DNA from 2 places in the Yoonia sp. MH D7 genome. Region 1 is predicted to be linked to the other one. Evidence: riboswitches for the same ligand, from Rfam matches in the RefSeq annotation. Region 1 holds a riboswitch; the other holds the start of a gene.
What was found. Region 1 has a riboswitch for thiamine pyrophosphate ahead of thiD (bifunctional hydroxymethylpyrimidine kinase/phosphomethylpyrimidine kinase). Riboswitches for the same ligand answer to the same signal wherever they lie in the genome.
Positions count from the first base shown of each region.

Region 2: it holds a riboswitch for thiamine pyrophosphate, as region 1 does, so the genes downstream of both, thiB (thiamine ABC transporter substrate binding subunit) here and thiD (bifunctional hydroxymethylpyrimidine kinase/phosphomethylpyrimidine kinase) in region 1, are expected to answer to the same signal.

Region 1 covers NZ_JBTJCF010000001.1:136,720-144,351, reverse strand. The annotation lists gene ACXLHR_RS00700 (IS110 family RNA-guided transposase) at 1-55, opposite strand, end outside; partial or broken gene ACXLHR_RS00695 (IS3 family transposase) at 250-609, opposite strand; partial or broken gene ACXLHR_RS00690 (DUF6152 family protein) at 780-1,049, opposite strand; gene ACXLHR_RS00685 (patatin-like phospholipase family protein) at 1,446-2,447, opposite strand; gene ACXLHR_RS00680 (hypothetical protein) at 2,629-2,940, opposite strand; gene ACXLHR_RS00675 (glyoxalase superfamily protein) at 3,417-3,611, opposite strand; TPP riboswitch at 4,139-4,236, shown strand; gene thiD (bifunctional hydroxymethylpyrimidine kinase/phosphomethylpyrimidine kinase) at 4,302-5,105, shown strand; gene ACXLHR_RS00665 (FAD-dependent oxidoreductase) at 5,098-6,078, shown strand; gene thiS (sulfur carrier protein ThiS) at 6,068-6,265, shown strand; gene ACXLHR_RS00655 (thiazole synthase) at 6,269-7,030, shown strand; gene ACXLHR_RS00650 (thiamine phosphate synthase) at 7,027-7,623, shown strand; gene ACXLHR_RS00645 (ThiF family adenylyltransferase) at 7,620-7,632, shown strand, end outside.
Region 2 covers NZ_JBTJCF010000001.1:2,985,055-2,992,686, reverse strand. The annotation lists gene ACXLHR_RS14865 (cytochrome c1) at 1-653, shown strand, start outside; gene ACXLHR_RS14860 (thiamine ABC transporter ATP-binding protein) at 721-1,416, opposite strand; gene ACXLHR_RS14855 (thiamine/thiamine pyrophosphate ABC transporter permease ThiP) at 1,403-2,929, opposite strand; gene thiB (thiamine ABC transporter substrate binding subunit) at 2,905-3,891, opposite strand; TPP riboswitch at 3,928-4,025, opposite strand; gene aroC (chorismate synthase) at 4,163-5,269, shown strand; gene ACXLHR_RS14840 (HD domain-containing protein) at 5,332-5,910, shown strand; gene ACXLHR_RS14835 (DMT family transporter) at 5,893-6,783, opposite strand; gene ACXLHR_RS14830 (HU family DNA-binding protein) at 6,876-7,163, opposite strand; gene ACXLHR_RS14825 (AMP nucleosidase) at 7,298-7,632, opposite strand, start outside.

The DNA.
Region 1 (7,632 bases):
CATGTGTTGCTTTGTGTGTGTCGATGCCAATAATGATTGGATGTGTAGTCTTCATGATGCCCTCATTGCTAAGAATGCCCAGGCACCGATCCGAGGGGACAGGACTGTGATGGTACGCTGACCGTCAGGCTCCTATAAAGTCACATCTCGCCCGTTGCCGGGGCGACTTGACGGTCGACACGTCAACGCAATGACACGCAGTCAATCGTAGCATGGGTCAGGCCATCAAGCCGCAATACCATACTCACAGTCATAGCAATTTCCCTTTCCACTCATGGACACTTTGAAGCCGTGCTGTCTCAGGATTTTTTGATAGTCGTGCGAACAGTATTGCGACCCGCGATCCGTGTGATGGATGCAGCCCTTTGGCGGCGCTCGGAAGGCGATGGCCATGTTCAATGCCCGGATCGCCAGGTCCCGCTTCATCCTGTTGCTCACCGCCCAACCGATCACGCGCCTTGAATGCAGGTCCAGTATTACAGCGAGATACAGCCATCCTTCGCGCGTCCGGATATACGTGATGTCACCGGCCCATTTCTGGTTTGGTTGATCAGCCGTGAAGTTACGATCCAGCAGGTTTGGCGCAATGTTGAACTTATGATTGCTGTCCCCCTCTCGGCAGATTGCTTTGCAATCGCCTGCCGGGCAGTACGCTCTGTTTGGCGGTGCTCTAGCTCAATCACACCGCTATCGTCAAAGGTGCTGTGGCGCGAAGCCACAACGCCATTTTCAAATGTGATCTCGCTCATATAGCAAGTGGTCGGATCTGTGCGATCAGGTGAACCAGTAATCGAAATTTTATTGCCGATTTCAAACATATCGGTGGTCCATCCGTTACGCTTGAGCAAAGAACCTGATTGCAATTCGCACCGCAGGTTCAGGACCTCGCCGTTGGCATCCGTTGAATCGAAATACACGTAGGCGTGCGGATTCACGAGGCGGACACGCGTAATTTCACCTGAAAGCTCAATTGTTGTGCTGGTGTCAAACTGCCCGCCGCTACCGTGGTGTGCAAATGCAGGCAACGGCGATGCCAAAAGCGCCGACATGATGGCGGCGTTGCGTAAATATGTCATTTTTATTGACCCTTTGGTGTGTTTTTGAATGGTTCATTGGGCAACCATCGAACTTGATTGGGAGTGATCCGTGGCGTTAATGCACGTTTAGAAGCTCACCGACGCTTTTCGACAATCGGGGTCATGCAGTGTCTTTTCCTGTCGATAAGGTGTTGGTGCTAGGCGAGCGACCACCAAGGCCGGCACCTAACTCATATACGTGCCAATACATCGGTTTCCGTCGCACTGATCCGTTCGACGATTAGCACTACCGTATCGCGCCAAGCAGCCTGGATGTCCGGCACGGACCGTGTCCGCTATGTATAAGATGTAGAGTATTGCCGCCTGCCTTATGCGAGAAGTACTCCACTTATCTGGCCGCGCGTCGCCTTAACCACCCCACAATAAACCGGACAAAGCGCGCTCTTGGCCATGCGCATACATCGCGGCCATATAGGTGGCTGAAAACCGGTCACTTGGCTCGTAAATGATGCCACTGTCGGTACTCACGCTGGTGACTGAAAAACCAAGTCCATGGCTTTGCGCAAGAAGGCGTGCGATATTAACCGACGAGGCCGCGTTAGAGCGGACCATCGCCGTCATCGCCTGCTGTGAAATCCCCAGCACCGTGTCCGAACTCTCTTGCGGTGCGGGATCGAGGGTATTGTTCACGATCACATAGGCATGCCCGTCGCGCGCCGCATCCGAGTTGACCGTAAAGGCGGCTGGGGGTGTTGCCAGAAACTGCATTTGCACGCCGCCATCAACATGTGTTTCTGTAGTGGTTCCTTCCCCCGCTGCGAAGCTGATTTTGACAGGTGGGAACAGCCCAGGCAGGGCACCTGACGCACGGATCACGGCGCGGAACAGATCGTATTGTCTGGCCTGTGCAATGGCCCCCATGTTCCAAACGACAGCCTCCGAGTTTCCTAAGTTCGCTGTGACCACAAAGAGCCTGCCACCAGCAGCATGCTTTTGGCCAACCCTATCCAAAAACCTGTTAGGGGCATAAAATGCGATCAGATCTGCAAGGGGTTCGGTATCGTAAACGCTATCGCCTGTGACGGCCGAAAACCAACGCACCTTCATAAGGTCGCTGGCGTCATTGTCGAGAAACATATGCTGTAACGCATCATCGCCTTCCGCTCCGGCAAAGGCCATTGGCGCAATTAGCGCACCTGTCGAGACCCCGGTTACAATGTCGAAATCAGGCCGTTTTCCCGTTTTGGACCAACCTGAAAGAGCGCCAGCGCCGAAGGCTCCGTCTTCGCCGCCACCAGATAGCGCCAGTATTTGAGGCTTTTCTGTAAGGCGCGATAGGTTCAGGTGTTGCGCCCAAGTCACCACATCGGCATCGGCAAAGAAGCGAAAGCCGACGAGGGGATCCGCCACGGGAGGCGACGATACTGTGGCAACGACGTCGGTTGGTTGACTCGCGCAGGCTGGAAGTACAGAGGCGGCAGTCAAGCCAAGTAGCATGCGCCTTCTGGTGAGGCTTGGGATGGTGTGCGTGTTCGACTGCATGAGTTGGGTCGCCTTTAATTCGTGGCCTGTGCGTGTTTGATCACGTCGCTTAGTTTGATGGTCGTGCTTGCGCAGGCGCAAAATTTTCCAGCGTCTGACCAACAAAGTCCTGCGTGATCGCTGGATTTTCCGTTCGCAGACAAAATGTGATTGCTGCCACATCTGGCCGTTCCGGGCGCGCACCCTGGGTGGGCTCTGGCATACAGGACTTCAGCGCTGCCTCGGAGACGCCAAGTGCGGCGGCAATGTCTACGACGGGAAGGCCTGGAGGTGGACCGCTTTGCGCGATTGCCGCCATTGGGAGGACGAGAGCAGTAAATGTGAATCCGAGGATCAGGTTTTTAGAAAAAGTCGTGTTCATATTTGCCTCATGTTCTTTCTGCCCCTAAATGCTGGGGTCGAGTATTATACAGAGAGGGTCTGGATTTCCGTCGAAGTGATTTGGAAAAACACGTGCTTGGCCGCAAATGGGTTGGATCGCCGGCGGCGAGTGTTAGTGCTGTATGGCACGAGGGTTCGCTGGAACATGCGTACGACTCATGTGTGGTAGAAAGCAGAGGGCCACCCGATACAGGTATTTTCACAATTAACCCGGCACCTGATACAATCAGCTCGACCCTATCCAGTGAGCATTGGACCAGTCGCAGCTGCCATGTTAAATTCGATGTCGTTGCGGGTATCGAAGGTTAAATTTTTAATAGTGGACTGACACACCCTAGTCGCGGAATTTCAAGTGAGGTCACAAAATATTGCTGATTTCAACCTGTAGTAGTTTCAAAACCCTCAAACAACCTAAAGTGCGTTGTCATCGGATTTTTCAAACAATAGGGATTAAGGTCACACGCCAGAGATGTTTATGATCAAGTGGGGCATTCCGTCTGACATTTCGCGTGACGGCAAACTGCCAAGCTCCACAACGCACCTGACATGGCTGCGCATGTTGGAGACGCTTTCGAATCGCACTTTATCGTCAGGTTTGTTCAACTTTAGTGAAACCTGCGTGTTTTGACTGGCTTTCGGAAAGGCTACGATTCACTCCGCGAAAGCCTGCCCCAGATATTACCCTCGTACCTGATCGCTCTGATGGAAAGACTGCAGCTCGGCCCATCTTAGCTTGGCTTGCCGCGTATTCTATTCTCGCGCTGCGTTCTAGTGAGCCACGTTTCGTTTATAAAGCGTGGCAACGTCGCACGTCTGCTTTTCTAAAGGTAAATCTAAGTTTTGCACTTGAGGCGAAAGTCCGCAATCCGCCCTCATCTACGCTGATCAGCAACTACAGTTTCATGTTGGGCTCCCATTTCACTTTTCATGGGTTCCGCAGTGCGTTCAAAACGTTGCACCACCGTAGCGCCGTTTTTTCTGGAACGCAAAAAACCACCCGAGAGGACCTGTTAACCTGTTGATTGTATTTATAGGTTGTCGGCTGCAAGCGAACGCAACCGCCGTGACCTACCTGATCTGCATTGTCTCATTTAGGTTAACCACAGCAGTAATCCATCGCAACTCACAGTTACTCCCGCCACCCGATTTGACATAGTTTAGATTCGCAGCTAGCTCTTAGTCATCCGTTGGGGTGCCATTATGGCTGAGAGGCGAAAGCTGACCCATCGAACCTGATCCGGGTCATTCCGGCGTAGGGAACGGAGAAAAAGCTGTGAACCCTTACAGCCGTATACCCTCCGTTTTTCTATGCTTTGGCCCTTTTTTTGAATGGGGCTATCTATGGTTTTTCAAGCGTTGACGATTGCAGGATCCGACAGTGGCGGTGGCGCGGGGATTCAGGCTGATCTCAAAACATTCAGCGCATTGGGCGTTTATGGTGCTAGCGTCATAACCGCGATCACCGCGCAGAACACCCGTGCGGTGATGGCGGTGGAGATACTCACCCCTGCAATGGTCCGCGCCCAGATGGATGCTGTCTTTGACGATCTGACGATCAACGCGATCAAAGTTGGCATGTTGGGCAGCGCCGAAACGATAAACGCGGTCGCAAACGGTTTGGTGCGCTGCGCGGTCCCGGTGGTGCTCGATCCGGTGATGGTGGCTAAATCGGGCGACGTGTTGTTGGCGGATGCTGCAGTTGTGGCACTGCGCACACGGATGTTGCCACTGGCAGACCTTGTGACCCCCAACTTACCAGAAGCTGCACAGTTGCTAGACGCACCGGAGGCCGCGAGTGAGGCCGAGATGCTTGAGCAAGGCCGCGCCCTGCTGGCATTAGGGCCGCGTGCCGTTTTGATGAAAGGTGGACACGCGTCTGGCACTGAATGCGTTGATCTATTGATCACCGCGCAAGATGTGCTGCGACTGTCTGCGCCGCGCCATCCGACGCACAACACCCACGGCACCGGATGTACGCTGTCAGCAGCCATTGCGGCAAAGTTGGCCCGCGGCATGCTGTTGCCCGAGGCAGTGCAGGCCGCTCATGCCTATCTGCAGAACGCTATAGCAGCCGCAGACCAGCTGAACATCGGTAGCGGCAACGGCCCCGTCCACCATTTCCACGCGGTGTGGCGCGATGAGTGATGTCACGATTATTGGCGCAGGCGTTGCAGGTCTTTGGGCCGCGCATTCCTGTCTAAAGCGTGGCCTACGCCCGCGTGTCATCGATCGCACCGGCTTGCCGGGGCCGCATGGGTGTTCGTGGTGGGCGGGCGGTATGCTGGCTGCGGAGTGCGAAGGCGCGACTTCGGAGCTGCCCGTGATCACATATGGACGCAAGGCAGCAGCCCTGTGGCAGGAAGTCACCCGCGTCACCGCCCAAGGCACATTGGTGCTGACACCTGCGCGTGACCACGCCGAACTGGACCGTTTTGCCGCGCGCACCCACGGGCACATCACCTGCGACAGCGAGGCAATTTCCGCGCTTGAGCCTGACCTTGAAGGGCTCCACCGGCGCGGTCTGTTCTTTGAGCAAGAGGCGCATCTGGACCCGCGACAGGCGTTGTCAGACCTGACACACATGCTCACCACATCAGGCGTAAGTGTCGAAACTGGCACAGTCACGCCCGACGATCTGGAAGGGCCCGTGATCGACTGTCGTGGTTTAGCTGCACAGGGTGATCTGCCCGGCCTGCGCGGGGTGCGCGGTGAAATGATCATTCTGCGCTCGGACGAGATCACCTTGTCGCGGCCCATCCGCCTGCTGCATCCACGCCATCCGCTTTATGTCGTGCCCCGCAAGGGGGGCTTGTTCATGCTGGGCGCAACACAAATCGAAAGTGCAGCGCGCGGCCCCGTGACCGTCCGCTCGGCTTTGGAACTGCTGTCAGTCGCCTATGCGCTCGACCCGCGCTTTGCCGAGGCCGAGATCGTCGAAACAGGAGCGGACCTGCGCCCCGCCTTTCCCGATCATGTGCCGCGCATCATTCGGCGAGGGCGTATTTTGCATCTTAACGGACTGTTCCGACACGGATTTCTGATGGCTCCCGCATTGGCAGAACAGGCGGCAGAGTTTCTTTTAACAGGCAATATGGGGGATTTGATCCATGAAGATTGAGGTAAACGGCGACCAGCACGAAGTGACTGCTACGCATCTGGATACCGCGTTGGTCGAATTGGGCTGGGGCGACGCGCGGGTGGCGACCGCCCTTAACGGCACTTTTATTCCCTCAGCTGCGCGCGATGGCACACCGCTTTCATCTGGCGACCAGCTTGAGGTTTTGACCGCAATGCAGGGGGGGTGAACCATGCGTGATTTCTATGGCGTGGCACTGACAACCCCCATGATGTTGGGCTCTGCGCGCTATCCCTCGCCCACCGTGATGGAAGCGGCGTTCCGCAGCAGCGGCGCGTCGGTTGCAACGGTATCGCTACGGCGCCAGCGCGGCGCAGGGCAAGCGTTCTGGGATATGGTGCGCGGACTTGGCGTACACCTCTTACCCAACACCGCCGGATGTCATTCCGCTCGCGAGGCGATCACCACGGCACAAATGGCGCGGGAGTATTTCCAGACCGACTGGATTAAACTTGAGGTGATCGGCCATGCCGACACTTTGCAACCTGATCCGTTCGGATTGTTGGAGGCGGCAGAGGCATTATGCGCCGACGGTTTCAAGGTGTTCCCCTACACCACCGAAGACCAAGTTCTGGCGGCCAAATTGATTGATGCGGGCTGCCGTGTGCTGATGCCCTGGGGCGCGCCTATCGGATCGGGGATGGGCCTGAACAACATCCACGGCTTGCGCACGCTGCGCGCAGCATTTCCCGATATCCCGATGGTAATTGACGCAGGACTTGGCCTTCCTAGTCACGCCGCTCAGGCGATGGAATTGGGGTTTGACGCTATCCTGCTCAACACTGCGGTTGCAGAGGCCAACGACCCCGCCGAAATGGCCCGCGCCTTTGCATTGGCGGCGCAGGCGGGTGCCTTGGCGGCTGTATCAGGTCCGATGGGTCAACGTGACATGGCGGTCCCCTCCACCCCTTTGATTGGAAAGGCATGGCTATGAACTTACCCCGCTTTTACCCTGTATTTGACAGTGCGGACTGGGTCGGCAGAGCCGTCAAGTTGGGCGTGCGACTGGTGCAACTGCGTATCAAGGAGCAGCCAGAGCCGGAGCTACGTCAAGAAATCACCGCTGCGCTAGCCCTGTGCCGCCGCTATGGCGCGACGCTGGTGGTCAATGATCATTGGCAACTCGCGATGGAGCTGGGGGCCGACTGGTTGCATCTGGGGCAAGAGGATCTGGATAGCGCTGATTTGACAGCTATACGCCGCGCTGGTCTGAAATTGGGAATTTCGACGCATGACCGCGCAGAGCTGGACCGCGCACTGGCACTAAACCCTAACTATATCGCCCTAGGGCCAGTCTATCCGACCATCCTAAAGAAAATGAAATGGACCGAGCAAGGTCTTCACCGATTGACCGAATGGAAAGCCGTAATCGGGGATATTCCACTATGCGCCATCGGCGGCATGTCAGTCGAACGCGCGCCCGGAGCCTTTGACGCGGGGGCCGACACGGTGGCCGCCGTGACGGATATCACGCTGAACCCTGATCCTGACGCCCGCCTCCGCGCATGGCTTGAGGTAACGCAATGAACCGCTATG
Region 2 (7,632 bases), 2.8 Mb from region 1:
CATTTCGCAACCTTCATGACGAAGGCGGCCCTGCGCTACCCGAAGACCAGATGCGCGCCTATGCAGACGGTTTAGAGGTCTTTGACCCAGCACTTGACGATGGCAATGGCGATTTCCGCAATGCTACTCCTGCGGATAAATTCCCGGGTTCGGGACTTGAAGCCGCACCTGACCTGTCTTTGATGGCGAAAGCGCGCGCAGGCTTTCATGGCCCATATGGAACAGGACTAAGCCAGTTGTTTAACGGGATGGGCGGAGCTGAATATATTGCATCGCTCATGATCGGCTACGAAGAACCGCCTGCGTGCGCGCCTGAAGATTTTGAAGGCTCGTATAACGCGGCATTTGCAGCCGGCGGCTTTCCCGAAGAGTGCATCGACGAGGAGGGTCATCATATGGTACCCGGCTCTTGGATCGCGATGGCACAGCCGCTTTACGGCGAAGATCTGGACTTTGACGATGGTCATTCCAACTCAATTGAAAATGAAGCAGAAGATGTTGCTGCATTCTTGATGTGGGCGGCTGAACCAAAAATGATGGCACGCAAACAAGCTGGTTTGACCGGCGTTCTGTTCTTGTCTCTTTTGTCCGTGCTTTTGTATCTCACAAACAAGCGGTTGTGGGCGCCACACAAGCATAAGCACGAAGACTAAGATTGCCTAGACTGTTACAAAGGCCCGCCAATTTGGCGGGCCTTTTGCGTTTGTGGTGGGATGGGTTTTAACCCATTTCTCCGAGATAGTCGCGCAGGGCCGGCGGAGGATTGGCGAAAATATCAACTGTATTTACAGGTGCAAATACGAGCCCGTCAGCGACAACACAGACATTATCAGCAATGCGTTTTGTGTCTGCTGGGTCATGTGTCACCATAATCACCGCGCGACCCGCCAGTCGCGATTTCACCAAATCCAGCATTTCTTCTTTCAACCGCGGCCCAAGTGCCGCAAACGGCTCGTCCAGCAGCACGATAGGTCGCCCTGCAAGCAGTATCCTCGCCAGTGCGGCACGGCTTTGCTGCCCACCTGAAAGCCCAGCGGGTTTACGTCCACCTAGCCCTGAAAGCCCGACATCTGCGAGCACATCCTCAACATGTTTTCGTTCAGCTGCTTTCAGTTTCAGGGTCGCGCGCAGACCCAGACCAACATTATCAGCGATTGTGAGATGTGGGAAAAGATTGTTATCTTGGAATAAAATACTAACAGGCCGCTTTGCCACGGCTAGGGCATCTATACGGGTTTCATTAAAAACTATTTCCCCGGAATCTACAAGCAAGAAACCCGCGATTGCAGAAAGAAACGTAGATTTTCCCGCTCCGGACGGGCCCATCAGTGCTGTGATCGTCGCTGGCTTGATTACAATATCGGCCCGCAGTCGAAATTCGCCTTGCACCAATTCAAGCTGATCAAATGTCAACATTGCCGCGTCCTCCTTTATCGCAGATCCAGAATAATCCAAGGCTAAGCGATAGCAACAAAAGGGCTGCTCCGGCTGCTGCGTCCATTTTATATGCTCCCATCAACCTATACATCGCCAGTGGAAGGGTTTCTTGGGCGTCCCCTGCAAAAAGTGTGATCACTCCAAGATCACCCATAGAAAGTGCCGCCGCCAATCCTGCGCCAAATCCGATCGGTGCGCGCAATCGTGGTAGCATAATGCGTATAATCCAAACCGATGGGTGCAACCCGAGCGACGCACCGAGCCTGCCGAAATCTGCCTCAACTTTCATGGCAGCAGGGCTCACAGCTCGAAGCGCAAAAGGCAGCGCCAAGGTTGCGTTTGTGACTGCGGTCACCGCAAGTGCAAGCTTTGCGGGGTTAGCGAATGGGTAGATCATCAGAAACAAGCCCGTGCCAATAACCAATGACGATGCCGCAAGCGGCAGCACCCCGACCATTGCGACCATCCGCCCGCCACGCAGCGCAAGTACCAGTGTCAGCACCATGCAGATCGTCGCCGATGCTATTGCGACGAGAATCGACCGCCAGGCCGCACGCCATATCTCTGGTGGCAGCTCGGCCAACCCCGGCAATCCGCGCCATATGACCATGCCGAGTGGGAGGATCAGGAATAAAACTGCGAGGCTAATGTAAATTCCGTCATGCACAGGGCTTCCATCCCATCGCCGCACGCTGCGATCCAGCCCTGCCCCTGACATATCAGCGATACTGAATTTCCATGCCAGAATCGCCGCGCCTGCACAGATCCCGAACTGCACGGCTGCCAGCAATCCCGCCCGTCCAAGGTCAAAATCAAACCGCAGCGCCTGATAGATGGCCAACTCCACCGTCGTCGCTTGTGGCCCGCCACCTAAAGTAAGCGCTACGGCAAAACTGGTCAGGCAAATCAGGAATACCACGAGGAACGCGCTGGGAAGCACCGAGCGCAACATCGGTCGCTCAATCAGGGTCCCCACGGGTGCGCCAAGACTGGCCGCAAGCCGGAACCGCTCTGACGGGATCGAGAGCCACGATTGGAGAATAAGTCGTGTGACCAGCGGCAAATTGAAAAACACATGCGCCAGCACGACCCCATGAAAACCATAGATGTTAATCAGCGGAATTCCGGCCCAACCAAGCAAAGAGTTCACGATCCCGCCACGCCCAAACACGGCTAAAATACCAAGAACAGCCACCACGACAGGCAATAAGAAAGGCGCGCCCAACAACGTGATCAGCAAAGATCGCCCCAAAAAAGTGCGACGCGCCAATGCCCGCGCCACAGGAACGGCCAGCAGGCAGCTCAGGGCAGCCGAGACGAATGCCTGACTGATTGTAAAGCGGATGGCAGACCAGTCAGCCGCACCTAGACCAGATGTCAGGTCAGCACGAAACAGCACGGCCCCCAGCGTTCCCAACGTCAACGCAAGCACAAGCCCGGCAGCAATGCCACCGGGCCAGCGCGGCGTTATTGAGAAAGGGCTGTGCGCCATTTGTCCAGTGCCTCTGCGCGCAAAGCCAATGCATCCTCGGACGAGAAGAGCAGTGATTTGGAAGGCGTCACCAAATCATCAAAACCGTCATGCAAACCGTCTGCCGGCATAACAGCCGGGTACATCCAATTGGTTGTTGGAATGATCGATTGAAACGCGTCGGACACCATGAATGCCATGAATTGATCTGCTAATTCCGGTTGGTCTGTGCCTGCTAGTTTAGCTGCGACTTCGACTTGTATGTAGTGCCCTTCGTCAAAGAGCCACGCAACTTTACTGCCGTCATCTTCCGCAATCAGATGGTAAGCGGGCGATGTTGTGTAAGACAAAACCCCATCCGCCTCTCCCTGCAAGAAAAGTCCATAAGCCTCAGACCAGCCGGGGGTCACAGTGACAATGTTATCAGCAAGATCTGCCCAAAGCGCGAGCGCATCATCGCCGTAGGCAGCCTGCACCCACATCAAAAGGCCAAGGCCCGGAGTCGAGGAACGCGGGTCTTGAATGACCACCTTGACGTCGCTGTCTGCAAGCGCCCGCAAAGACGTTGGTGCCGTCTCTCCCTTGTTGCCAACAAAGGCGAAGTAGCCCCAGTCAAACGGTAAAAACTCTGCGTCATCCCAAGCGACTGGCAAGTTGAACTCCGCGGTCACACCGTGTGGCCCAAATAGATTGGTTTCGCGCGCGCTTGCGGTCAGGTTTGTATCCAAACCCAACACAATATCTGCATCTGTGCGTGGCCCTTCCAGTTGCAAGCGTGCCAGCAAGGCAGCACCATCACCTGCACCCACAAATTGCAGGTCACAGGCGCAGATTTCTTCAAATGCGACCTCTATCGCGGGACCAGGACCCCACTCGCTCGTAAAGCTGTCATATGTTAAGACAGTCAGCACTGGCATTTCAGCTAAGGCAGGTGTTGCCAAAGCAAATGCCGCAGCAGCTGTCAGAATGATTGGTTTTTCCATCGTATCCTCCAAATGCGACGAGCGGATTGGGGGACAGCATGATTGCCAGACCTTCCCTCCGCCGGTCTTAACCGGTTCAGGTTCAACGGGTCCGCTTGCGCATCTCAGCCAAAATGGCCCCCCGAGGTGTCACTTTGGTAGGATGAATGTGTCGGATTGGCAAGTGGGTGTCGATGTCGAGGGAAAATAGCCACAATTGTGCTGTGCGTTAGATTGCTGGGCTTTTCCAAGGAGCAACTTTACCGTATCGCGAATACAAAGGAGCATTCCCATGTCGATGAACACATTTGGCCATTTTTTCCGGTTCACTACTTGGGGCGAAAGCCACGGGCCAGCATTGGGTGCGACGATTGACGGATGTCCGCCGAACGTGCCGATTGATGCGAGTATGATCCAGCAATGGTTGAACAAGCGCCGCCCCGGCCTGAATAAGAATACGACCCAGCGCCAAGAGGCTGATGAGGTCGAGATTCTGTCAGGCGTGTTTGAAGGTGTCACGACTGGAACGCCTATTCAGTTAATGATCCGCAACACCGACCAACGATCCAAGGACTATGGTGATATCGCGAATACGTTTCGTCCTGGTCATGCAGATATTACCTATCACCAAAAATATGGTGTGCGCGATTATCGTGGCGGTGGTCGTTCGTCAGCTCGTGAAACCGCAGCGCGCGTTGCGGCGGGCGGTGTGGCACGCGAGGCGATTGCCGCCATGGCGCCAAATGTTCAGATCAGAGGCTACATGACCCAGATGGGGTCAAAGAAAATTGACCACGCCAAAGTTGATTGGGACGAGATTGATCGCAATGATTTCTTTTGCCCTGATGCTGACGCTGCGGCGGAGTGGAATAACTATTTGGCATGGCTTCGGAAAGATGATCACAACTCTGTCGGGGCAATAATCGAGGTTGTTGCACGCGGCGTGCCTGCGGGCATCGGTGCCCCAGTTTATGGCAAGTTAGACACTGATCTGGCGGCCGCTATGATGTCGATCAATGCTGTGAAAGGTGTCGAAATTGGCGAAGGTATGAATGCGGCATCTCTGACGGGCCGCGATAATGCTGACGAGATTTTCATGGGGAACGACGGGCATCCCAAGTACTCCAGCAACCACGCTGGCGGTATTCTGGGCGGGATCAGCACGGGCCAAGATATTGTAGTGCGTTTTGCGGTCAAACCGACGTCTTCGATCTTGAGCCCTCGCAAGTCGATCCGCATGGACGGATCACCGATGGAAGTTATCACAAAGGGCCGTCATGATCCGTGTGTCGGCATCCGTGCTGTACCTGTTGGGGAAGCGATGATGGCCTGTGTGATTCTTGATCACCTGCTGTTAGATCGCGGCCAAACAGGTGGCGTCAGGGGTAAAATCGGATGATGCTACGCACTGCTCTACGAGCATATCTGAATGCAAATGGGAGTGGAGATGCGGCGCACGATGTGTCGCATACAGATCGGGTCTGGGCGAATGCGAAGGTCATTTCGGGCGGCGAGGAGCCCTGTGATATGGCAGTCCTTTTGGCGTCATGTTACTTGCATGATTTGGTTTCAGTGCCGAAAGATAGCCCGGAGCGGACGCGCGCCTCTAGGTTATCGGCGCAGGCCGCGCGCCCTGCGTTGGCTGGTTTTGGATTGACTGATCAGCAGATTAACGCGACATGCCACGCTATCGAAGCGCATAGTTTTTCGGCGAATATTACCCCCGAGACCTTAGAAGCCAAAGTTTTACAAGATGCGGATCGTATCGAGGCACTTGGTGCGATTGGGATCGCGCGTTGCTTTGCGACAACAGGTGTTTTGGGTGGTGCATTGTTTCATGGTGGTGACCCATTTGGCACGGCGCGCCCGTTGAATGAAAAGGCCTATGCCGTCGATCATTTTAAGGTCAAGCTGCTCGGCTTGCCCGCGACAATGCAAACTAAAACCGGACGGATGCTAGCGCAAGATCGCGCCAATGTTTTGCGCGATTTTCTAGATCAACTGGCAAGCGAGTTAGATGTGTCAGCCAGCGGTTGGTGAGGGCTTGGGAGGCGGCTGCTTGGATATTTGCACCGCCAAAATCGCGCCGGCAATAACGGCAACGCCCAATATATCGGCCCGACCTAAGGTTTCGCCCAACAAAACCGCTGCGATTGCGACGCCGAAGAACGGGTTGAGGAAGTGGAATGTCGACGCTTTAACCGCGCCCATCCGTCCGACAAGCAGGAACCAGACCCAAGTTGCAAGTAGTCCTGGCACCAGCGTTGTGTAAAGGAAGGCCACGATCAGTTGCCAGCTCCATGTCACCTCAAATGTTTCAAATACAATGGCTGGACCAGCCAGAAGCGCGCTGCCGACGAGCATTTGCAGCCCTACGATCATAAGAACGTTGCCGCCCGAGCTTGCACCTAAGACAGCGAGTGTCGCGACTGTAAGTGAGATCACACCAAAGATGCAGAGCGCCAAACCAAACGGGTCAACCCCGCCTTGAAGCCGCGCGCCCATGATGATGCTAACTCCGATGACGCCTGCAACCAATCCTATGATACCCAGAGGTCGGATGCGCTGCCCCATGAGCAGCCAGCCCGCAAGTGCGACGAGAAGTGGCATTGTCGAGGCGATAATCGCCGCAAGCGAGGCTTGGATCGTTTGCATCGCGATGAAATTCATGCCGAGGTAGAGTGCGTTTTGACAAAGTCCGAAAATGAAAACGCCGACCCACTGTTTGCGGCTAAGCTGCATGGTTTGTCCAAGCAGCTTAGCGATGATGATACCGACGATCCCCGACACCAGAAACCGCAGGCTCAATGCCGTAAGAGGTGGTGCGTATTCGACGATGATGCGCGCCGAGGTAAACGCGGACGACCACATCGCGGCAAAGGCGAGGCCCATAAGGATTGCTTTCATGTCCATCGCACGCACCTATTTCAAATATTATGATGGTCGAGAATGCAAAAAGGCCATCCAATCTGGACGGCCTTCTTACGAATTCTATAAATCACGACTTAGTCGTTAACTGAATCTTTCAGTGCCTTCGCGATTGTCATTTTGACAACTTTGTCTGCATCTTTTTTGATTTGCTCGCCAGTGGCAGGGTTACGCACCATGCGCTCTGGACGTTCACGGCAATAAATCTTGCCAACGCCTGGAAGTGTGACCGCGCCGCCGCCGGACACTTCGCGTGTGATCAGAGTACAAACGGCATCAAGCGCTGCGCCTGCGGCTTTTTTGTCTACGCCCATATCTTCTGCAAGTGCTGCAACAAGCTGTGCTTTCGTCATTGGTTTTGCCATTTTCTGGTCTCCATCTTTTCGCCCGATTTATTGGGCCTCATGTGCGCACAGTTAACGGCATCTTGTGCCCATCCACAACGAGTGTTGCGCAAAAAAACGCCCGTTTTAGCATTTTTTTGCAGCTTTTTACGACTTCAAAGGAAAGCTGTCTCTTCAAAGCTACGCAACTTGCGGCTGTGAATCCTCTCAAGGGGCATTTCGCGTAGAATTTCCATCGCCTGAATACCGATACGAAGGTGGCTTGCGACCTGTGTTTTATAGAAATCCGAAGCCATTCCCGGCAGTTTCAACTCGCCGTGAAGGGGTTTGTCGCTGACGCACAGCAGGGTTCCGTAGGGAACGCGAAACCGAAATCCGTTGGCCGCGATTGTCGCACTTTCCATATCCAGCGCAATAGCACGAGATTGAGAGAGCCGCTGTACGGGGCCAGAGTGTTCGCGCAATTCCCAGTTTCGATTGTCGATCGTCG